4 regions of the Novilysobacter longmucuonensis genome follow, and region 3 is predicted to be linked to each of the others. Evidence: predicted binding sites of a transcription regulator. Region 3 holds the regulator's gene; each other region holds the start of a gene.
The links. The regulator FliA, encoded in region 3, starts transcription of late flagellar genes. The targets are predictions, from matches to a motif close to TAAAGTTTNNCNNNCNNNGGCCGATAA.
Positions count from the first base shown of each region.

Region 1: flgM (flagellar biosynthesis anti-sigma factor FlgM) is a predicted target of FliA. The motif match lies at 3,612-3,638, and genes of this name have one in related genera.
Region 2: ACJQWM_RS11895 (flagellin) is a predicted target of FliA. The motif match lies at 2,413-2,439, and genes of this name have one in related genera.
Region 4: ACJQWM_RS07990 (HD domain-containing phosphohydrolase) is a predicted target of FliA. The motif match lies at 1,083-1,109, and genes of this name have one in related genera.

Region 1 is NZ_JBJMAW010000014.1:3,982-9,915, forward strand. It holds gene ACJQWM_RS11795 (ParA family protein) at 1-93, shown strand, start outside; gene ACJQWM_RS11800 (chemotaxis protein CheW) at 90-842, shown strand; gene ACJQWM_RS11805 (hypothetical protein) at 1,536-1,685, shown strand; gene ACJQWM_RS11810 (sensor histidine kinase) at 1,661-2,923, opposite strand; gene ACJQWM_RS11815 (flagellar protein FlgN) at 2,920-3,273, opposite strand; gene flgM (flagellar biosynthesis anti-sigma factor FlgM) at 3,270-3,581, opposite strand; gene flgA (flagellar basal body P-ring formation chaperone FlgA) at 3,703-4,368, opposite strand; gene ACJQWM_RS11830 (hypothetical protein) at 4,742-5,014, opposite strand; gene ACJQWM_RS11835 (chemotaxis protein CheV) at 5,172-5,934, shown strand, end outside.
Region 2 is NZ_JBJMAW010000014.1:19,304-25,237, forward strand. It holds gene flgK (flagellar hook-associated protein FlgK) at 1-826, shown strand, start outside; gene flgL (flagellar hook-associated protein FlgL) at 1,056-2,258, shown strand; gene ACJQWM_RS11895 (flagellin) at 2,539-3,729, shown strand; gene fliD (flagellar filament capping protein FliD) at 3,975-5,312, shown strand; gene fliS (flagellar export chaperone FliS) at 5,321-5,737, shown strand; gene ACJQWM_RS11910 (hypothetical protein) at 5,734-5,934, shown strand, end outside.
Region 3 is NZ_JBJMAW010000025.1:9,001-14,934, forward strand. It holds gene flhA (flagellar biosynthesis protein FlhA) at 1-986, shown strand, start outside; gene flhF (flagellar biosynthesis GTPase FlhF) at 1,145-2,860, shown strand; gene ACJQWM_RS14010 (MinD/ParA family protein) at 2,844-3,734, shown strand; gene ACJQWM_RS14015 (RNA polymerase sigma factor FliA) at 3,731-4,489, shown strand; gene cheY (chemotaxis response regulator CheY) at 4,716-5,108, shown strand; gene ACJQWM_RS14025 (protein phosphatase CheZ) at 5,105-5,743, shown strand; partial or broken gene ACJQWM_RS14030 (Hpt domain-containing protein) at 5,747-5,934, shown strand, end outside.
Region 4 is NZ_JBJMAW010000006.1:71,735-77,668, reverse strand. It holds gene lysS (lysine--tRNA ligase) at 1-1,061, shown strand, start outside; gene ACJQWM_RS07990 (HD domain-containing phosphohydrolase) at 1,197-2,255, shown strand; gene ACJQWM_RS07985 (ATP-binding protein) at 2,260-4,461, shown strand; gene ACJQWM_RS07980 (crotonase/enoyl-CoA hydratase family protein) at 4,490-5,374, opposite strand; gene ACJQWM_RS07975 (long-chain fatty acid--CoA ligase) at 5,533-5,934, opposite strand, start outside.

The DNA of each region.
Region 1 (5,934 bases), on a different contig from region 3:
CCGACCGGCCGCGGCGCCCTCGCCTACCGGTCTGCCCTGAGGTGGCTGCTGGACACGGCCGAGAGCGTCAATGCGCGCAAGGAGGCCGCGTGAGCGACGACGTCATCGACGCCTACCTGGACGATCTGCTGTCGCCCTCGGCCGCCGAGCACGAGCCGCCGGCGCGGGCAGCGGATGCGGCGAGCGCGGCGGCAGCGGCGGCACCGGCGTCGATCGCGCACGCTCCCCCGGACCGCGCGCCGGCCGAATCCGGTCAGCTCGCCGATCCAGAAGCAGCGGTGGCCGAAATGGCCATTGCAGAAGCCCTCCGCATCGAAAGCCGGCGTACACCGGTGCCCACGCCGGCGGTCGCACCGGAGCCGACCAGCCCGAGCGCCGCACCACCGGCGGCCGTCGGCGCTGGACCGCCCGCCACGCGCATCCAGACCGTGCACAACAGCGGCCGCTGGCTACGCATGCGCGTCGGCGTCGACGTCTACGCCTTCGAACTGATGCGCGTCCAGGAGGTGGTCCGCACTGTGCCGACCCTCGCCATGCGCGGCGCCGCCGCCTCGGTGCTAGGGGTGATGAACCTGCGCGGCCGCATCGTCCCGGTGTTCGACCTGGGCCGCTGGCTCGACTCGGGTTTCGTCAGCGCCGACGAGAATTCACGCATCGTGGTGGTTGAACGCGACGACGAGCTGATCGGGGTGCTCGTCACCGCGGTCGAGGACGTGGTGACGCTGGGTCGCGAGCACATCGAGCCGCCCCTGGCCAACGGCGATCCCGGTGCCATCCTCGGCGTCGCCCGCACCGGCGGCGCCCCCACGGTACTGCTGGACGCTGACGCGCTGTTCGGCTGATCTCCCGGCAAGAGCAAATCCCCCTGCCCCCCTTTTCCAAAGGGGGGAACTGCCATAGCGGTCCGCACTGTTGGAACGTGCGCCGCATCAGCTTGCCTGCATTGAGCTCCCTCCCCCGCGTTGAGCTCCTCCCCTGCATTGAGCTCCCTCCTTTGAAAAAGGAGGGTTGGGGAGGATTTGCTGTTGCTGTTGCTGTTGCCTTTGCGGTTGCAACACCAATCAACCCACCTCGCCACCCCACAGACCCCGAAGGGGCGGCGGCCATGGATGGCCGCCGTTTTCCGACCGAGGCAGGATGCCGAGTCGGAAAATCCCGGCGTCGCCCGCACGGCGAGGTGTTTGAAGTGTCGAGGAAGGGCCCTTCTTTGGTTGGCGGTCTCTAAGCTCAAGTGCATCACTTGGCAAAGAGAACTTGCAATGGGCCAGCACTACGCGCACCTCAGCGCCGAAGAGCGCGGCGTGATCAGATCAAGATCAACTTCAAGATCAACTTCAAGATCAAGAGCTTCCGCCTGAAGGCGGGTCGCTTTCTTTGACAAGCCCAAAGAAAGTAACCAAAGAAAGGGCTCTCCCCGACACCCCTCCCGTGCGGGCGTGCAGTGGCGCGGGGATTTTTCGACTCGCCATCCGTGGCTCGGTCGAAAAACGGCGGGCATCCATGCCCGCCGCCCTTCGGGTCTGTGGAGTGACGACGTGGATCGGTTGGCGTTGAACATCAACATCAACATCACCGGCAACGGCAACGACTCGGTTTCGATCAGGATCGGGATCGGGAACTCGGCACTACGCGTGCTGGAGGCTGCCGAGCAAGCTCGGCACTACGGCGCGGGCGCCTCGGTCTGAGGCGGCGGCTGCACCAGCGGCAGCACTATTCGGAACGTGCTGCCGGCACCGGGCTGGCTGGCGACCTCGATGCGGCCGTGGTGCTTGGCGACGATGCGGTATGCGATCGCCAGGCCCAGGCCGGTGCCGCGGCCGACCGGCTTGGTCGTGTAGAACGGATCGAAGATGCGCTGAAGGGTTTCGTCGGGGATGCCGCACCCGGTGTCGGCAATGCTGATCCAGGCCTCGCCGTCCTCGCTGCCGGTAGCCAGCACGATCGAGCCGCGCTCGGCGATCGCCTGGCCGGCGTTGATCAGCAGGTTCATGAACACCTGGTTGATCTCCGACAGATGGCACTCGACCAGCGGCAACTCGCCGTAATGCTTCTCCACGCGCACCTTGTACTTGAGATCGTTCCAGACGATGTTGAGCGTCGATTCCAACCCCTTGCGCAGGTCCGAGGGGCGCATCGGCTCGCCTCGGCCGACGTGGGAGAAATCCTTGAGATCCTGCACGATCTTGATGACCCGCTCGATGCCCTCGCGCGACTCGGACAGCAACTGCGGCAGGTCGCGGGCGATGAAGTCGATATCCAGCCGGTTGCGCGTGTTCTGCAGCGCCGCGCGCTGCGCGGCAGGGTCGTCGGACTGCAGCGCCGCGGCGTAGCCATCGAGCAGCGCGAACAATGCGCCGACATACTCCTGCAGCGTGCCCAGGTTGGAGTGCACGTAGCCGATCGGGTTGTTGATCTCGTGCGCGACGCCGGCGGCGAGCTGGCCGATGGAGGCCATTTTCTCCGACTGCAGCAGCTGCTCCTGGGCGCCGGCCAGGCGGCTGTAGGTCTGCTGCAGTTCGTCGTGCCGGCGCTGCAGCTCTCGCTCGCGGGCGGCGCGCGCGGAGACGTCGCTCATCACCACCAGCCCACGATGGGTGCCGCCCTGGAGACCGCTGAAGACCTTGATCTCCAGCACCAGTCCGGGCTGCGCGGTGGCGACCTCGCCGATCCAGCGGCCGTCGACGCCGGCGGCGTCCCAGGCGCGGTCCGGCACGCACGCCAGCAGCGCAGCGGGTTCGGCTGTCGGGTCATCCGGGTGCAGGCGCGCGGCGAGCACCTGCGCGGCGGTGTTGGCATGGGTCAGTGCGCCGTCGCCATCGAGCAGCAACGCCGCGGTGTCGGCCACGGCCAGCGCCCAGAGCAGGTCGTCGCTCCAGGCCGTGTTCGGGCGATCGCCTGAGTGACCAGGCTGTTGTTCGTTCATCCCACTCCGAGACAGCGCGCCTGCGGGCGGGTGCCCGCTTGTCCACCGGCATCGTACACGCCCGTGGCGTCGACGCGGCCCAGGTGACGCAGGGCCCAGGTGACTTCGCGGCGGCGCCGCGCGAGCAGCACGCTGTTGGCGCGGTTGAGTTCGCTCAGGGCGGAGACGCGTGCGGTGGCCTCATTGCCCAGCGGTTGCGACTCGACCTCGCGCAAGGCGACCAGCTTGGCCTGGGTCGAGCTGAGCAGCGCGTCGACATCGTGCTCGAGCAGGGCGCGGCGTTCTTCCTGCAAGGCACGTTCGAGCGCCTCCAGCGGAGGGACCGCAGCCTGGTCCGTCACGGCGTTCATCGGGTCAGGTCGTTCTCGAAGGCCAGCATGCGCGTGGCGATTTCCTGGGCGTCGACGCGGTAACTGCCGTCGGCGATCGCACCCTTGATCTCGTCGACGCGGGCCTGGTCGAGCCCCGCCGGGGCGGCGCCGAGCTCGCGCTCCAGCGCCTGCAGGCCGGCGGCCTCGCCGGTGAGGCGCATGTTGTCGGCCGGCGTGGCGGCGGCCACCGGCTGCGAGCGGTCCTCGCCGGACCGGGCGGCCGCGGCGGGATTGCCAAGCTCGGCTGGCCGCGGTGGCGGCACGCCGCCGTCGATCTTGCTGGTCATCGCACGCTCCTGATTACTCGGTCGACCACGCTAACGGCGGGGCCGGGCGGAACTTTAGTGGATTTGTGAACGACCGCACGAATCGGTCCTGCGCCGCCGCCCACGGCGCATGCCTGCCGGCTCAACGGGTGACCTCGACCACACCCTCCTCGATGAGCCGGCCGCGGACCACCCGGCGCGAGCCGATGTTCTCCACCGAGACGGTGCCGCCCGGAGTGGCCTTGCCAAGCGCGCGACCGGCCACGCGCACCTCGACCCCGCCCGCACGCGAGACCAGCACGACCGGGTCGCCACGGCGCAGCAGCGCACCGGTAGCCAGGTCGGCCTCGGTCAGCGCCGCGCCGCGCGGCAGGCTCAAGCGCGGCAGCCGGCCGATCAGCTGGGCCGGATCGCTGAAGCCGGCCCCCTCGCCGCTCATGTCGCGGCGCTGCACCGCCAACTGGTCGGCAGTGATCGGCACACCGGCGCGGGCCGGGGTTTTGAGCACTACCACATCGGCCTCGCGCCGCAGGCGCACCGGCACGTACAGCCGCCAGCCGGGCGCATCATCGCAGCGCACCTCGACCGTGCGCGGGCTGGTTGGCACCGCCTGCAGCGGCTGGCCGCATCGTGCCATCCGCAGCGCCGGGTCGACGGTGGCCTCTGAGCCCGTGCCTTCGGCGCCGAGCGCGGCGAGGGCGGCCTGGCGGATCGCGTCGGGCTCGGTGATGGCCGTCCCTGCGGCCGACGACGCACTCGCGAGCAGCAGCAAGGCCGCCAGCCAGGCGGGTGGTGATCGATGGGGCACGCGGACGCTCCTTGGCACTTGTTCCGTCGTGGACAAGCAAGTCATGTGCCGCGGGGCGCTTTGCCGGTCCCGCGTAGGGCCCTCGCCGCGCTGGAGCCCCCGCGGTCGCCCTTCTGCACTTGCTCTTCCGGTGCCCTTGCCCTTGCCTTTGCCCTTGCCTTGCCTTGCCTTGCCTTGCCTTTGCCTTTGCCTTGCCGTTGCCGCGTAAACCTAGCCACCTCGTCACTCCACAGACCCCGAAGGGGCGGCGCACATGGATGTGCGCCGTTTTTCGACCGAGCCATGGATGGCGAGTCGAAAAATCCCCGCGCTACTCCATGCCCGCACGGGAGGTGTGTCGAGGAGGACCCTTTCTTTGGTTACTTTCTTTGGGTCAGCAAAGAAAGTGACCCGCCTTCAGGCGGAAGCTCTTGACCTTGATCTTGATCATGATCTCGTCGCGTCGCAACTTCCAAAAACATCCGCTGGCGGTAGACAGGCAAAGATCAAATGCTTTCGCCTGAAGGCGAGTCACTTTCTTTGAAGGGCCAAAGAAAGTAACCAAAGAAAGGCCCTTCCTCGACACTTCAAACACCTCGCCGTGCGGGCGACGCGGGGATTTTCCGACTCGGCATCCTGCCTCGGTCGGAAAACGGCGGCCATCCATGGCCGCCGCCCCTTCGGGGTCTGTGGAGCGACGAAATGGTTGATTGGCATCGCAAGGTCAACGTCAAGATCAACGTCGGGGCAAGGGCAAAAGCAATGCCGATCCAGCGGCCGCCCGTGCCGCTCAAGAAGCGCCGGCCACGGCCGACAACATCGCCATGAGCCGCGACCTGCTGGACCGAATCGACCAACGCACCCGGCTGGCCGGCCACAACCGGCTGGCCTTGCTGCTGTTCCGGCTGGGCACGCGTCAGCTTTTTGGCGTCAATGTATTCAAGGTGCAGGAAGTCATCCCGCGCCCGCCGCTGTTCACCCTGCCGCAGCTGTCCGCCGCCTTCCGTGGCGCGGCCGATGTGCGCGGGCGGACCGTGGCGGTGCTGGACCTGGCCCGGGCGATCGGCCACGGCAGCCCGGACGACGGCCCGGAACCGCGCTACCTGGTGGTGACCGAGTTCAACCGCACCGTGCAGGGCTTCCTGGTGTCGGGGGTCGAGCGCATCGTCAATATCGCGGTCGAGGACATCCATCCGCCGCCGGACCTGGGCGGCGACTGCAACTACCTCACCGGCGTCACCCGCCACAACGGTGAACTGATCCAGCTGGTCGACGTGGAGAGCGTGCTGGCCGAGGCGGTACCGCGCAGGAGCGAGGCCGGCGCGATCATGCCGCTGGCGCACGGCGGTGCGGCGCGCGAGGTGCTGGTGGTCGACGACTCGCGCGTGGCGCGCAACCAGATCCGCCAGGTGCTCGAGCAACTCGGGCTGCATGCCACCTTGCTGTCGGACGGTCGCCAGGCACTGGAGCACCTGCAGCAACTGGCCGAAAGCGGCCGCGCGCCGACCGAGCGCTACGCCATGGTGATTTCCGATATCGAGATGCCGGCGATGGACGGCTACACGCTGACGACGGAAATCCGTCGCC
Region 2 (5,934 bases), on a different contig from region 3:
GGGCCACGACCTGGTGCTGCGTTTCGACGGCGGCAGCTGGAGCGCGACCCGGGCCGACAGCGGCGAACCGGTCGCGCTGAGCGGCACCGGCAGCGCCGCCGATCCGCTGCTGATCGACGGGGTCGAAGTGGTGGTCGGCGGCGCGCCCGCCAATGGCGACCGTTTCTCGCTGCGGCCCACCGCCGGCGCGGCCGGCGGGCTGCAGGTCGCGCTGCAGGACCCGCTCGGCATCGCCGCGGCGCGCCCGCTGCAGGCCAGTGCCGACACGGCGAACCTCGGCGGTGCCTCCACCGGCGCGGCGCGCGTCACCGACCCGGACGCGTTCGCCTCCTTCACCGGCGCGACGATCGAGTTCATCGATGCCGGCCAGTACACGATCAACGGCGGCAGCCCGGTCGCCTACACGCCCGGCAGCCCGATCGCCGGCGCCGGCTGGTCGCTGGCGCTGCAGGGCACGCCGGCGGCCGGCGACAGCTTCAACCTGCAACGCACGCCGCCGCGCTCGTCCGACAACGGCAACATGCGCGAGCTGGCCGCGCTGGACGAACGCGGCGTACTGTCGGGCGGCACCGTCGGCCTCACCGCGGGACTGGCCAACCTCACCGGCCGGATCGGCAGCGAAGCGCGCCACGCCGACCTCACCCTCGACGCGCAGGGCGCGATTCACCAGCAGGTGATCGCCGAACGCGAATCGGTGTCCGGCGTGAACCTCGACGAGGAGGCCGCCAACCTGCTGCGCTACCAGCAGGCCTACCAGGCCGCCGCGCAGATCATCAGCACCGCCGACACCATGTTCCAGACTCTGCTCGGGGCGGTGCGGCGATGAATGACTTCGGCCTTGCTTCTATTGCCCATCGTTTCCGCGCCTTGGCTCGTCATTCCCGCGAACGCGGGAACCCAGCGACTTGTACGCGAAATCCGGACCGCCTCGCTTGCCACGGCGAGCGAAGCCACTGGGTTCCCGCGTCCGCGGGAATGACGGCGGGAATAACGGTGCGCGTATTGACCGCCCGTGCGCTCGAATCCAGCCTACGGCTTGCGCCGGGAGTGCAGCCATGAACCTCAGAATCTCCACCGCCGGCCTGCACGCGCAGGGCCTGAACGGGTTGTTGCAACGCCAGCAGGAACTCGCCCGCACCCAGCAGGAGATGATCAGCGGCACGCGCATCAACCGCGCCGCCGACGACCCCGCCGCCGCCGCCAATGCGCAGCGGCTGGACCACGCGGTCGCCGCGCTGGAACAGTACGACCGCAACAGCGGCCTGCTCGAGCACCGCCTGCGCCTGCAGGAAGGTGCGCTGGAGGACGCCGGCGACAGCCTGCGGCGTGCGCGCGAGCTGGCGATCCAGGCCAACAACGCCGCCCTGTCGCCGACCGACCGCGCCCTGCTCGCCGCCGAACTGCGCGAGCTGCACGGCGGGCTGGTGGCGATCGCCAATCGCGACGACGGCAACGGCTGGCAATTGTTCGCCGGCTCGCGCGACGGCGTAACGCCATTCTCCAACAGCGACGGCGGCGTGACCTACGCCGGCGACGATGGCCAGAACCTGGTCGATGTCGCCGCCGGGCTGGCCGTGGCAGACACCGACGCCGGCAGCGACGTGTTCATGCGGGTGCGCACCGGCGACGGCCAGGTCTTCGGCAGCGCCGCCACCGGCAACACCGGCAGCGGCGTGCTGCAGTCGACCGCGATCACCGATCAAACCGCCTGGAACGGCGCCACCCTGCGGGTGGAGTTCACCGCCGCCGACAGCTACCGGGTGCTAGACGCCGGCGGCACCGAGCTTGCCACCGGCACCTGGCAGAGCGGCGAGTCGATCGACGCCGGCGGCGCCCGGATCACCCTGACCGGCGCGCCCGCGGCCGGCGACGCCTTCACCGTCGAACGCGCCCCGACCCGTGATGTGTTCGCCAGCGTCAAGGCCCTGGCCGACGCGCTGGAGGCGCCCGCCGCGACCGCGGCCGAGCGCGCCCGCCGCGACAACGCCATCAGCGGCTCGATCGCCGACCTGGGCACCGCGCAGGACCACATGCTGTCGCTGCGCGCCGGGACCGGCGCGCGGCTGGCCTCGCTGGACTCGGCCAGCGATACCCGCGGCGCCGACGAGGTGTCGCTGTCGGCCACGCTCTCGCAACTGCGCGACGTCGATTACGCGAAGGCCGCCACTCAACTTGCCCTGCACGCCACCGCGCTGGAGGCCGCGCAGCGCACGATCGTGCGCGTGCAGAGCCTGTCGCTGTTCGACCGACTGGGCTAACCAGCCGGAGATCGTGTAGGAGCGCCCCATGGGCGCGATGCTTCTGCTTCGTCGGCACCAAGAGCATCGCGCCCATGGGGCGCTCCTACAACCGAAGGAAGTCCAGGCGGACAACGGGCAACGCCGCAGGAAGACCACCCCCGCAAATAAGAATTAAAGCTTGACAAGTGGCTGCCGTTATCCCTCACAGCAGCGGCGAGGGCCATCCCGGCCAACACCCTGCGAACGCCGGCCCAGGCTCTCGTCGCCGCCGGATACCAACTTCCAGGAGACCGCATCCATGCAAGTCATCAACTCCAACATCATGTCGCTCAACGCGCAGCGCAACCTGTCCACGACCGGTGGCGACCTGGCGACCAGCCTGCAGCGCCTGTCCTCGGGCCTGCGCATCAACAGCGCCAAGGACGACGCCGCCGGCCTGGCCATCTCCGAGCGCTTCACCACCCAGATCCGCGGCATGGACCAGGCCGCGCGCAACGCCAACGACGGCATCTCGCTGTCGCAGACCGCCGAAGGCGCGATGGGCGAGATCGGTAACAACCTGCAGCGCATCCGTGAGCTGGCCGTGCAGTCGCGCAACGCCACCAACTCCGCCACCGACCGCGAGGCCCTGAACAAGGAAGCCCAGCAGCTCAAGGCCGAGATCAACCGCGTCGCCGGCCAGACTGCGTTCAACGGCGTCAAGCTGCTCGACGGCTCGTTCGAGAACCAGACCTTCCAGGTCGGCGCCAATCAGGGCGAGACGATCAACGTCGCAGGCATTGTCGATGCCTCCTCGGTTGCGCTGGGCACCTGGACTTCGGTCGACACAAGCACCTTCGCTGCCTCCGTTACCGGCGTTGCCCCGACGGCGAATTCCAATCTGGCCGCAGGCGACCTGACCATCAACGGCGTCGACGTCGGTGCGGTCACCGGTGGCGTGGACGCAGCGGCGCAAGGCGCTGCGGTCGCAGCCGCAATCAATGGCGTGACCGGTGACACCGGCGTGTCTGCAGCGGCCAATGCCACCACCGGCGTGATTACGCTGACCTCGACCAGCGAGGACGGCATCGTCATCGCCGGCGCGACGGCCAACGAGGCTGCCACCGAATCCGCGACCGGCCTGACGTTCGCCACCACGGCCGCTACCGAGACCGTGGTTGCCGGCACCGCACAGACCGGCTTCGACAGCCTGGACATCTCCACCGCCGAAGGCGCCGATGCCGCGATGCTGGCGATGGACGGGGCACTGAGCGCGATCAACACCGCCCGCGCCGACATGGGCGCGGTGCAGAACCGCTTCACCTCGGTGGTGGCCAACCTCGGCTCGAACTCGGAGAACCTCTCGGCCGCCCGCAGCCGCATCCAGGACGCCGACTTCGCCGCCGAGACCGCGCAGCTGACCCGCAACCAGATCCTGCAGCAGGCCGGTACCGCGATGCTGGCCCAGGCCAACCAGGCACCGCAGAACGTGCTCAGCCTGCTGCGTTAAAGGCAGCGGCATTAAAGATGCAAGGTGCGGCTCCGGCCGCACCTTGCGACACGGCAAGCGCGGCCCGGCCGCGCCTTGCTTCAAAGGACAACCAGCACATACCCGCAGCACCAGTCACCGCACTACCGCACCACCCCCTACTCCATTCCCGCCGAGCCCACCGTGACCGACCCGACTGACAGCACAGCGCAGCTCGATCGCCACCGCACGGCCCGCACGGGATACGACGACAGGCGGACCACACGATGAGCATCAGCGCCGGCGGTATCGGCAGCGGCCTCGACGTCGCCTCCATCGTCCAGCAACTGGTCGCCGCCGAGCGCGCCCCGGCCGCCGGTCGGATCGACCGCAGCGAGCGCCGCCTCAACGCGGAGATCTCCGCGATCGGCACCCTGCGCAGCGCATTCGACGCATTGCGCAGCGCGGTGGAGAAACTGTCCTCGGGCGACGCCGCAAATGCACGCAAGACCAGCGTCGGCGCGGATGCCGGCTTCGGCGCCAGCGCCACCGCCGGCGCCGCGCTGGGGACCTACCAGGTCGAGGTGCTGGCGCTGGCGACTGCGGACAAGCTGTCCTCCACCGCCTACACCGACAGCCAGACCGTGGTCGGCACCGGCACGCTCACCCTGACCAGTGGCGAGACCACGCTCGATGTGGTCATCGACGAGACCAACAACACCCTGGCCGGCATCCGCGATGCGATCAACGCCGCCGCCGCCGGCAAGGGCGTGACCGCGAGCATCGTCAACGCCGATGACGGCGCGCACCTGGTGCTGGGCGCCACCGCAACCGGCGCGGCCAACGCGCTGACGATCACCGCCAGCGGCGGCGACGGCGGCCTGTCGGCGCTGACCTACAACCCGCCCAACGCCACCACGATGACCGTGCTCTCGGCCGCGGCCGACGCACAGGTCAAGGTCGACGGGTTCGAGCGAACCAGCGCCAGCAACACCATCACCGACATGCTCGAAGGCGTCACGCTGACCTTGACCGAGGCTGCGCCCGGCACGATCAAGGACCTCACCGTCGCCAGCGATCCGTCGGTGCTGCGCAGCGCCGCCAAGGCTTTCGTCAAGGCCTACAACGGCGGGCTGGGCGCGATCGCCAGCACCACCAGCTACGACACAAGCAGCCAGGTCGCCGCGGCGCTCAATGGCGATTCGCTGGTGCGCACCACCAGCCGCGACCTGCGCGAGCAGGTCAGCAACTCGGTCGGCGACCTCAAGACGATGGGGATCACCATCGACGTGGAGGGCAAGCTCACCATGGACGACGCCGCGTTCGATGCCGCGCTCGCCGAGGATCCGGCAGCGGCCGAGCGGCTGTTCGGCAGCAAGACCGGCATGGCCGTCGGCATCGGGACGACGCTGGCACGGCTGCTCGACGACAACGGCGTGTTCGACAGTCGCAGCGACAGTCACGATTCGCGCACCGAGTCGATCACCGACCAGCGCGCCGCGCTCGATCGCCGCATGGAGCAGGTCGAAGCGCGCTACCGCGCCCAGTTCACCGCCCTGGACGTTCTGGTCGCGCAGCTCCAGAGCACCAGCAGTTTTCTCGCACAGCAGCTCAACCTGCTTTGAGGCCCGACATGCACCGCGCCCGCAACTTCGCCAACCAGTACCGCCAGACCGGTGTATCCAGCGCCGTGCTCGATGCCGACCCGCACCGGCTGATCGCACTGATGCTCTCGGGTGCGCGTGAACGCGCGCGCCTGGCCATCGCCTGCCTGGAACGCGGCGACCTGCCGCGCAAGGCACAGGCGATTTCCGACGCCAGCACGATTATCGGGGGCCTCAACGGCGCCCTGGACCTGGAAGCCGGCGGCGAGATCGCCGACGGTCTGCAGGCGCTGTACGACTACGCCCAACGCCGCTTGCTAGACGCCAACGCTGCCAACGACAGCGCGCCGCTGCACGAGGTCGACGGCCTGCTCGGCGACATCGAAACTGCCTGGCGCGCCATCGCCCCCGGCACCGCGCCCGCCACTGCCGGAGCCACCGCATGATCCCGACCCTGCCCGTCCGCCAAGTACGCAGCGCGCTGGACGCCGGCGACTGGGAGGCTGCCGCCAGCCTGATCTCCACGCACGAGACCGAGCTGCGCGACGCGATCGCCGCCGAAGGCAGCAGCGCCCGCACCGAGCCGCTGCTGGCGTTGCTGCACGCCCAGCGGGCCTTCCTCGAAGAGCTCAAGACCGCCCGC
Region 3 (5,934 bases):
GGCTGGAAGTCGGATACCGGCTGATCCCGCTGGTCGACAAGACGCAGGGCGGCGAACTGCTGGCGCGGCTCAAGGGCGTGCGCCGCAAGCTGACCCAGGACCTGGGCTTCCTGATCCCCGCGGTGCACGTGCGCGACAACCTCGAGCTGGCGCCGGGGCAGTACCGCGTACTGGTGCACGGGGTGCCGATCGCCTCGGGCGAGCTGCACCCGGACCGCGAACTCGCGCTCGACCCCGGCCGCGTGTTCGGACCGCTGGACGGACTGCCGGGCAAGGACCCGGCTTTCGGGCTGGACGCGGTGTGGATCCAGCCCAGCCAGCGCGCGCATGCCGAGTCGCTCGGCTACACCGTGGTCGATGCGGCCACCGTGGTCGCCACCCACCTGTCGCACCTGGTCAACGAGCGCGCCTCCGAGTTGCTCGGCTTTGAGGAGGTGCAGCAGCTGCTGGCCAGTGTCGGGAAATCCGCACCCAAGCTCGTCGAGGATTTGACACCCAAGCTGCTGCCGCTGTCGGTGGTGGTGCGGGTGCTGCAGTCGCTGCTGGTCGAGCGCGTGCCGGTGCGGCAGATGCGCCAGATCGTCGAGACGCTGCTGGAACACGGCGCCAGCACCCAGGACCCGGCGACGCTCACCGCCGCGGTGCGCACCGCCCTGGGGCGCTTCATCGTGCAGGAACTCAACGGCCTCAATGCCGAGCTGCCGGTCTACACCCTGGCGCCGGCGCTGGAACGGGTATTGCAGGACTCGGTCAGCGGCTCAGGCGCCGCGATGGAGCCCGGATTGGCCGAGCGACTGCACCAGAACCTCAGCGAGTGCGTCACCCGCCAGGAAGGCCGCGGCGAACCCGCGGTGCTGCTGGTCCCCGCCGGGATCCGCGCAACGATCGCCCGCCTCGTGCGCCACAGCGTACCGGCCCTGTCGGTACTGGCCTACGGCGAGGTACCGGAGGACAAGCGGCTGCGGCTGGTGGGGTCGGTGGGGTGAAAGCCGGGCCCGGGGACCCGGAGAATCTTTAGGAGCAAAAGCGAGATGCAACAGATTTACCAAGGCCAGTCGATTGCGTCGCGCCCAGCGTCGACGCACCCCGCTTTCCCGGGTCCCCTGCCCCGGGTCCCCGGTCCCGGCTCCGAAGGAGCAACCCCATGAGAATCAAACGCTTCACCGCCCCCGACATGCGCACCGGCCTGCGCATGGTGCGCGACGAGCAGGGCGCCGATGCGGTGATCCTGTCGAACCGACCGGTCGAGGGCGGGATCGAGATCGTCGCCGCCACCGACTACGACGAAGCCCTGGTACAGCAGGCACTGCGCGCCGCCGCGCCGCGACTGGAGCCGCTGAAGCCGAAGGTGCTGGACGCGATGCCAGCGAGCTCGCCCCCCGCGATGGTGGCGAGCGCGGAACCTGCGCAGGCCGCCGCCCAGCCGGCCCCTGCCAAGCCAGCCGCCACCAAGCCCACCGCCGCGCCACCGCCGGTGCGCGAGACCTTGGCGACCCGCGCCCGTGCGGTATTCCGCCTCGGCGGCGAGCCGAGCGCGTCCGCGCCTGCCGCCGACCGCACCCCGACCCTGGCCGAGCTGACCTCCGCCCCGGCCGCGCCGCAGCCCAGCACACCCCCGCCAGCCGCAAGCCCGCCGCCCTCCACCGCCCGCTTCGACGAAATGATGGCGGCGCTGGCTCCGGCGCCAACGTCAGCGCCGGTGACGCCGACTGCAGTCGCCGCGGACACCGCGCAGACAGCGCCGGCACTGCCTGCGCAGACCGACGCCGACGCGGTACCGAACCCGCTAGCGGCGACCAAGCTTCCATCGCCGGCCGCCCCGAAGCCCGAACTGCAGCTGGAGCCGATGGCCGAACCGCCCGAACGCCACGCTGAACACGATGCCGGGCATGACACCCGGCACCTGCGCAGCGTCGGCGGCCGCGACCTCGATCCCGGCATCGCCGCGATGCGCGACGAACTGGCCAACATGCGCCAGCTGATCGAGCGCGAGATGGGCCAGTTCGCGGTCGAGCGCCTGCGCGGTTCGCCGGCGCGCGCCGCCGCCTACGACACCCTGCTCGGCTACGGTTGCGACGAGAACCTCGCACAGGCCATCGCGGCCAAGCTCGACCCGCAGCTAGACCCGGCCAAGACCCGCGCGCCGATGCTGGCCGAGCTCGCCCGCATGCTGACCGTCTCGCGCAGCGAGCCGATCGACGAGGGCGGCGTGATCGCACTGATCGGCCCGACCGGCGCCGGCAAGACCACCACGCTGGCCAAGCTCGCCGCCCGCTATGCGCAACGCCACCGCGCCCGCGACGTGGCTCTGGTCACCACCGACGTCGAGCGCGCCGGCGCCCGCGAACAACTGCAGGCCCACGGCCGCACGCTCGGCATCACCGTGTGCGAGGCGTCCGGCCCCGAGGGCCTGCCCAGGGCGCTGGAGCAGCTGGCCGACTACCCGCTGGTTCTGGTCGATACCGCCGGTTACGCGGTGCGCGATCTCGCCCTGCTCAGCCAGATCACTTGGCTGCGCGCCAACCAGCGCCTGCGCAGCCTGCTGGTGCTGCCGGCCAACGCCAACCCCTACGACCTGGGCGAGGTGGTGCGGCGCTATCGCCTCGCCGCGCCGGAGGGCGTGGTGCTGACCAAGCTCGACGAGACCGGCCGCCTCGGCGCCGCCCTGTCGGTCGCAGTCCGCCACGACCTCAAGCTGATCTACACCACCGACGGACAGCAGGTGCCGGCCGACCTGGACACCGCCGATGCGTCGCGCCTGGTCCTGCAACTGGAGAAATTGCGCCGTGCTGCCGATTGTCCCGATGCCCACCCTGCCCACCCCCTTGCCAACGAGGATCGTCATGTCGTCGCGAGCTGAGCCGATCAAGCAAGTCGAAGTCGCCGCCCCGACGGGTCCGCAGCCTGCCGCGGCACCGGTGCGGGTCATCTCCGTGGCCAGCGGCAAGGGCGGCGTCGGCAAGACCAGCGTCTCGGTCAACCTGGCGATGGCGCTGGTCAATGCCGGCCAGCGCACGCTGCTGCTCGACACCGACCTGGGCCTGGCCAACGTCGATGTGATGCTCGGTCTGTCGCCGCGCTTCACCCTGGCCGACGTGTTCGCCGGCCGCTGCGAGCTGCACGACACCCTGCTCGAGGGCCCGCGCGGGCTCTGGGTGGTGCCAGCCGCCTCGGGCAAGCGCCACATGACCGAACTGGTGCCGCAGCAGCACATCGGCCTGGTGCACGCCTTCAGCCAACTCGAACTGCCGATCGACACGATGGTGGTGGACAACGCCGCGGGGATCGCCGACGGCGTGCTGACCTTCTGCCAGGCCGCGCAGGACGTGATCGTGGTGGTCTGCGACGAACCGGCCTCGGTCACCGATGCCTACGCCCTGATCAAGGTGCTCAGCCGCGACCGCGGGGTCAACCGGATCCAGGTACTCGCCAACCAGGTGCAGCACCCGGCCGAGGGCCGGCAGCTGTTCGACAAGCTCGAACGCGTCACCTCGCGCTTCCTGGACATCACCCTCAACTACCTCGGTGCGATCCCGCGCGATGAGTGGCTGCGCCGCTCGATCCAGCGCCAGGAGGCGGTGGTCGAGGCGTTCCCCTCGAGCCCATCGGCGCTGGCGTTCCGCGACATCGCGCGCCGCGCCGGCCAGTGGCAGAGCCCGCAGGGTCCGCGCGGCCACGTCGAGTTCTTCATGGAGCGCATGGTGACCCCGCCATCGCGCAGTGCGGCGGCATGAACGTCGCGGCCGCTGCCTATCGGTCGAACCAGCGCTCGAGCCAGCCTGGCGCCGCCGCCGACATCGTCGAGCGCCACGGCGAACTGGTGCGGCGCATCGCCCATCACCTCGCCGCGCGCCTGCCGTCCAGCGTGGAGGTCGACGACCTGATCCAAGCCGGCATGCTCGGGTTGATCGACGCCGCCCGCAACTTCCAGGCGGATCAAGGTGCGGCGTTCGAGACCTACGCCTCGATCCGCATCCGCGGCGCGATGATCGACGAGATCCGCCGCGGCGACTGGGTGCCGCGCTCGGTCCACCGCCGCTACCGCGACGTGGTCGCCGCCACCCGCGAAATCGAACAGAAGGCCGGCCGCGCCGCAACCACGCAGGAGGTCGCGACCGCGCTGGGCGTGTCGCTGCCCGAATACCATCGCATGCTCGAGGACGCGGCGCGCGGCCAGCTCATCAGCTTCGATGCGCACGCCGAGGAGCACGACGGCGAGCCGCGCCTGGCCGCCCGCGGCACCGCCACGCCGGCGCGCGCGTTCGAGCACGACGAGTTCCGCGAGGCGCTCGGCGGCGCGATCGGCGACCTGCCCGAGCGCGAGCAACTGGTGCTGTCGCTGTACTACGAACAGGAACTCAACCTGCGCGAGATCGGCGCGGTGCTGTCGATCAGTGAGTCGCGGGTCTGCCAGATCCACGGCCAGGCCATGCTGCGCCTGCGCGCGCGCCTGGGCGAGTGGCGCGACGAGGCCGAGAACGATGATTAGGGCGAGAGCGGTTGGTCCGCAAAGCACGCAAAAGAAAGCAAGGAGGTGAGGAGGTAAGGAGAAGCGGCTCGCTCTTCCTTACCTCCTTACTCCTCTTTCTTCTCACTTTCCTTTTTGCGTCTTTCGCGTCCTTTGCGGGCCAACGCCCTTTCTTCCCCGCACCAGCGCCCTTCAAGAATTCCGTCCACCCGCCGATAGCACCCGAGAAGACAAACGCGAGCCCCCTATGGACAAGAACATCCGCATCCTGATCGTTGACGACTTCTCGACGATGCGCCGCATCGTCAAGAACCTGCTCAACGATCTAGGTTTCTTCAACACCACCGAGGCCGACGACGGCAACAGCGCGCTGGTCGAGCTGCACAAGGGCCCGTTCGATCTGGTGATCACCGACTGGAACATGCCCGGCATGCCGGGCATCGACCTGCTCAAGGCGATCCGCGGCGATGCCGCGCTGTCGAAGATCCCGGTGCTGATGGTCACCGCCGAAGCCAAGCGCGAACAGATCATCGAGGCCGCGCAGGCCGGGGTGAACGGTTACGTAATCAAACCCTTCACCGCCGGCACGCTCGGCGACAAGCTCGGCAAGATCTTCGAGCGCCTGGAGACGGCCGCGTGAGTCAGGGCTCCGGCCCCGGCCCGAGCGACGCCCTCGGCCCAGAGGACCGCCAGCTCATCACCAAGCGCCTGCATGCGGCGCTGTGGGCACTGGAGCACGAGGACCACGCCAGCTGGCGGACCAACGTCGACGAGCTCATCCAGTGGCGTACCCAGCCGTTCGTGCAGGGCCTGGCGAGGCTCGCGCGCGAGCTCGAGCAAGCCCTCGGCGACGGCACCGGCAGCGCACATGGGAGCTCGCTGCCCGATGCCTGTGCCCGACTGGAACACGTGGTCACCCTGACCGAAGGCGCGAGCCTGCGCACGCTGGACCTGATCGACGAATGCGGCGCCTTGCTGCGGCAACTGCCCCCCGGGCAGGACGAGGCGCAGCAGCAGGCGCTCGCCGGCATCCGCTCGCGGCTGTCGGAAATAACCGCCGCGCAGGGCTACCAGGACCTCACCGGCCAGATCATTTTGCGCGTAGTCGAGCTGGTGCGCGCGGTGCACGTCGGCCTTGGCGAGTACGCCACGCCGCAGGACAACAAGCCGCTGCAGCTGTCCACGCGCGGGCACGGCCCGGCGGTCGAGGGCCTCGACCCGGCCCCGGCCACCCAGGACGACGCCAACCAGCTGCTGTCCTCGCTGGGGCTGTAGCGCATGAGCGCCGCCTTCGAGGACCAGGGTTCCGACATCCGCAGCGACTTCCTGGTCGAGGCGCGTGAGATCCTCGACCAGCTCGGCGAGCAGATGGTCACCCTGGAACACGCGCCCGACGACCGCGAGTGCCTCAACGCGGTGTTCCGCGGCTTTCACACCATCAAGGGCGGCGCCGGCTTCCTGGATTT
Region 4 (5,934 bases), on a different contig from region 3:
ACAAGTTCCATGGGCTGGCCGATGTGGAGCAGCGCTATCGCCAGCGCTACGTCGACCTGATCGTCTCGTCCGAGGCGCGCGAGGTATTCGTCAAGCGCAGCAGGATCATCCGGGCGATGCGCGAATGGCTCGACAGTCGGCGCTTCCTCGAAGTCGAGACGCCGATGATGCATTACATCCCTGGCGGCGCCGCGGCCAAGCCCTTCGTGACCCACCACAACGCGCTCGACCTGGAGTTGTACCTGCGCGTCGCGCCGGAGCTGTACCTCAAGCGCCTGGTCGTGGGCGGACTTGAGCGGGTTTACGAGATCAACCGCAACTTCCGCAACGAGGGCGTGTCGACCCGGCACAACCCCGAATTCACCATGCTCGAGTTGTACGAGGCCTACGCCACGTACACCGAGATCATGGACCTGACCGAAGGGGTGATCCGCGACATCGCCCAGTCGGTGCTCGGTACCACCTCGCTGGAGTGGGAGGGTCAGCGGATCGATCTTGGCCCCGCGTTCCGGCGCTGGTCGATGACCGATGCGGTGCTGGAACACAATCCGGAGATCCAGCGCGCGCAACTGCGCGACCTTGAGGCGATGCGCGGCCATTGCGAGCGACTGGGCATCCCGGTCAGGAAGGGCTACGGCTGGGGCAAGCTACTGCTGGAGATTTTCGAAAAGACTGTCGAGGACACGCTGATCCAGCCGACATTCATCACGGACCATCCGGTCGAGGTCAGTCCGCTGGCGCGCGCGTGCGATCGCGACCCGGAGCTGACCGACCGTTTCGAGCTGTTCATCGGCGGCAAGGAGCTGGCGAACGGCTTCTCCGAGCTCAACGACCCCGAGGACCAGGCCGCGCGCTTTCAGGCCCAGGTCGATGCGAAGGAGGGCGGCGACGACGAGGCGATGCACTTCGATGCCGACTACATCCGTGCGCTCGAGGTCGGCCTGGCGCCGACCGGCGGGCTGGGGATCGGCATCGACCGGTTGGTGATGCTGATGACCGACTCGGCCTCGATCCGTGACGTGTTGTTGTTCCCTTACATGCGTCCCGAGGCGCATCCCTGAGACGAGGGACACATTTCATGCCAAAGGATTGGCCGCCCTGGCCGCTATCGAAAATGGTGGCTGTCAGAACAGCGCCCGCGGGGTATGCTCGAATTCGTTGCCACCACGGCGGTGGCGTAAACAGCAGGTGCTGGCATGAACGTAGTCATCGTCGATGACCAGACTTCAGCGCGCACGATGCTGCGCCACATCATCGAGGACATCGGGCCGGAACTGGCGGTGCACGATTTCGGCGAGTCCGAAACCGGCCTGGCCTGGTGCGAATCCCACCAGCCCGACCTGCTGCTGCTCGATTACCGGATGCCGGGGATCGATGGGCTCGAGTTCGCGCGCCGGTTCCGCCGCCGGCCGCTGCATCGCGACATCCCGATCATCCTGGTGACCGTGGTCGGTGACGAACCGGTACGCCAGGCCGCACTCGATGCCGGCGTGATCGATTTCCTGGTCAAGCCGGTGCGCCCCCGCGAGTTGCGGGCGAGGTGCCGCAACCTGCTGCAGCTGCGCCAGCAATCCGAAAGCGTCAAGCAGCGGGCGCTGTCGCTCGAGCAGCGCCTGCTGTCGAGCATGCACGAGGTCGAGGAGCGCGAGCGCGAGACGCTCTCGCGGCTGGCCCGCGCGATTGAATATCGCGACACCGGCACCAGCGTGTACCTGGAGCGCATGACGCGCGTGGCGGGCCTGATCGCCGAGCATCTGGGCCTGTTCGAGGACGAGGTGCGGATGATCGAGCTGGCCGCCCCGCTGCACGATATCGGCAAGATCGCGATCCCCGACGCAGTGCTGATGAAGCCGGGCCCGCTGACGGCCGAGGAGACCGCGATCATGCGACGGCATCCGCGGATCGGGCACGAGCTGCTCGATGGCAGCCAGAACCGCTTCGTGCAGGCGGGGGCGCTCATCGCGTTGCGCCACCACGAGCGCTACGACGGCAGCGGTTATCCCGATGGCCTGGCCGGCGAGGACATCCCGCTGGAAGCGCGGATCGTGGCGGTGGCGGATGTGTTCGACGCGCTGATCTCGCCGCGGCCCTACAAGCCTGCGTGGGACCTGGAGGCGACCCTGGATTACCTCTACGCCCAGCGCGGACGCCTGTTCGACCCGCGCTGCGTCGATGCCCTGGTGCGCAGCCGTGCACGTCTGGAGGACATCTGCGCGCGCTATTCCGCTGGATCGGTCCGTCCTGGGCTGGAGTAAGCCGATGAGCACTCTGCGTTCGTGGCTGGAAGCACGACTGTCGCATCGCCCAGATAGCGAGCATGCGCAGAACTTCATCCGCCTCGCCATCACCGGCCTGTTCTCGATTTACATGGGCTGGCGCTATTTCGACCAGGGGGTGGCGGGCGCGCTGCCGGTCACCGGCCTGATCCTGCTCGGTGAGTTGCTGGTGTCGCTGTGCCTTTTCGCAGCGATCCTGTTGCGTCCAGGCGTATCGCACGTGCGTCGCTGGATTGGCATGTTGACCGATTACGCCGCGATGGGCGCGATCCTCTGCATCGAAGGAGGACCCGCCTCACCGCTGTATGCCGTCTACCTGTGGGTCACCATCGGCAACGGCATGCGGTACGGCAGCGGCTACCTGCGCGCCGCCACGGCCCTGGCGACGCTTTCGTTTCTGGTGGCAATCCTGATCACGCCTTATTGGCAGGCCAACCCGCACCTGGCATGGGGCCTCCTGATCGGTCTGGCCGCGGTACCGCTCTATTTCGACTCGCTGCTCAACGCGTTGACCCATGCCGTGGAAGAGTCACGGCGCGCCAACCTGGCCAAAAGCCACTTCTTGGCCAACATGAGCCACGAGTTCCGCACTCCGCTCAACGGCCTGGCCGGCATGTCCGAGCTGTTGGCCACCACGCGCCTGGATTCGGAACAGCGCGACTGCGTCAATACCATCCAGGCTTCCACCCGCAGTCTCCTCGCGCTGGTCGAGGACGTCCTGGACATCTCCGCGATCGAGGCCGGCAAGCTCAAGCTGCACCCGGTGGAGTTCTCGCCGCGCGAGCTGGTCGAGGGCGTGAATCTGATCCTTCAGCCGCAGGCGCGGGCCAAGCAGTTGCGTTACGAATCCGCGGTTGCGCAGGACGTGCCGCAGAACCTGCGTGGTGATCTCGTACATCTTCGCCAGGTGCTGATCAATCTGGCCGGAAATGCAGTCAAGTTCACCGACCAGGGGTCGGTGCGGCTGGAGGTGGAGGTCGTTGGCGAATCCAGCGCGGCTGTGCGGCTGCGTTTCACCTTCACCGACACCGGCATCGGCGTTCCGGAGGCGTTGAGAAGCCGTTTGTTCGAGGCGTTCGAGCAGGCCGATGTCAGCCTGGCCCGGCGCTATGGCGGTACAGGGCTGGGCACCACGATCGCCAAGGGCCTGACCGAGGCGATGGGCGGCAGCATCGGCTTCGAGAGCACGGAACAGCATGGCAGCCGGTTCTGGGTCGAGTTGCCATTCGACCGCATCGCGGCCAAGCCGTTGGAGACCCCGGCGAGCGTTGCTACACCCGCCGCCGATGTGCTGGATATCGAGGCGGAGGACGGTCAGGGTCGGGAAAATGTCATCGCATTTTCAAACCCGTTCCTGCGTCACCGCGCCCGCGTTCGCAGCCTGTCGATCCTGGTGGCCGACGATCACGCGGCCAACCGCATGGTGATCCAGCGGTTGCTGCAGAAGGCCGGCCACCGAGTCACCTGCGTAGACGGTGGCGAGAGCGTCCTGGAGCTACTGGCGACCACCGACTACGACGCGGTCGTGGCAGACTTGCACATGCCCAGCGTGAGCGGGCTCGACATGCTCCGCCAGTTGCGGATCATGGAAGCCGGCGGCGGTAGGCGGACGCCGGTCATCGTTTTCAGCGCCGATGTCACCCCCGCGTCGATCCTGGCCTGCGAGAAGGCCGGTGCGCGGGCGTTTCTGCCAAAGCCGGTATCGGCCGCGCGGCTGCTCGACACGATTGGTGACATCGCTGCCAATGGGCTGATGGGCAACGTGGAAGCGCCGATGGCGACGGCCCGTGATGTTCTGCTCCTCAGCGACGGCGTGTTCGACGGAAGTGTGCTGGACGAATTGTGCGCTTTGGGAATCGGTGGGGCGTTTGAAAGGGAGTTCACCGCCCAGTGCTTGCGTGATGCCGAGGCCTGCATCGAGACGCTGGCCCAGGCCGGGGAGCGCAATGACTGGGAACGAGCGCGGGAGCAGGCCCATGCGCTCAAAGGGGTTGCCAGCAACCTCGGTCTGATCAAGCTCGCCGCTGTCAGCGGAGAATTGATGCGTCTGCCGGATTGGCAGGTCGCCCGCGAGTGGCGCTCGCGGCTGGACGGCTTGAACGAGCGCCTCGTCCAGGGACGGGCGGCACTCGATGGGCGCGAACGCATGCGCGACGCTCGCAACGAAAGCGAGCGCTCCCCCTGAGGCAGCAGTTGCGGCCGCGGTTCCTGCGTCAAACGGTATCGCCACCCGCACGGCGCACCTGGGCACGGACCAGCCGGTCCATGGTGCGCAGCGATTTCTCACCGAGCTTCAGCGCGGTCTCGACCCAGATCTCGGTGATCTGCATCATCTCCTGCAGGGTCACCGCCTGGGCGATTTCACGCACCTGGTGCATGGCCGCACGCGCGTGCGGAATGCGGCGGTTGGCGCGGATGACCTCCTCGACCGCCTGCACGCCCTGGCCCTTCGGCACGAGCACGTCGACCAGGCCCATGCGGTGCAGCTCCTCGCTGCTGAACAGGTTGCCTTCCAGCATGATCTTTTCGGCTTGGCGTGGCGCGATGCGCTTGCACAGAAACGAGTACGCGCCCATCCCTGGAAACAGGTCGAACAGGACCTCCGGCAGCCCCATCAAAGCGCCTTCTTCGGCCACGATGGTGTGGCAGCTCAGCGCCGCTTCGAAACCACCCCCCAATGCATTGCCCTGGACCAGGGCGATGCTGTGGGCACGGGCCCCGAGCCCGGCGTGGAATGCATGCACGCCGATCACGCATTGGCGGGCGTAGGTCAGCAGGCCTTCGCGGTCGCGATTGCGGATCGAGCGGCAGAAGAGTTCAAGATCGCCACCCAGGTTGAACACATCGCTGTCGGAAGCCAGCACCACATGAGGAAGTTGCGTGCTGGGGCGCTCGGCAGCGCCTTCACGCAAACGCTGGCCGAGCTCGCGCTGGTAACTGATGATCTCGTCGACCAACGGCATCGAGAAGCAGGCGCGCGCGTTCGTGGTGATCGCATCGGCGTGCATGTAGCACCAATAGACGCTACGTGCGTCTTCCTCTACGACCCGCAAGGTGTGGTTCGGCTTGCTTCTGTGAAACGGATGGACGACGGACATGGTGGAGTTCTCCGGATTGAGCCGTCCAGCCGATCGCAAACGTGGACGGCAAGGGGTGGGAAAGGAAAGCGGGGTCGATGGCCTAATTCTATGCGCCAAAACTGAAACGCCCGCAAGCGTTTCCGCTCGCGGGCGTCTGCTGGAAAGGACTGCGGATCTCACGGGGCGGCGGGATCTCTCAATTCGCGGCGCAGGATCTTGCCGACGTTGGTCTTCGGCAGCTCCTTTCGGAACTCCACGACGCTCGGACGCTTGTAGTTGGTGAGGTTCTCGCGCGCATGCGCCTTGACCTGCTCCTCGGTGAGCGAGGGATCCTTCTTCACGATGACCAGCTTGACCGCCTCGCCCGACTTTTCATCCGGCACGCCGACCGCAGCTACCTCGAGCACGCCCGGCATCATCGCGATCACATCCTCGATCTCGTTGGGGTACACGTTGAAACCCGAGACCAGGATCATGTCCTTCTTGCGGTCGACGATGTAGAAAAAGCCCTGTTCGTCCATCTTCGCCATATCGCCGGTGCGCAACCAGCCGTCCTGGTCGATGACCTCGGCGGTCTC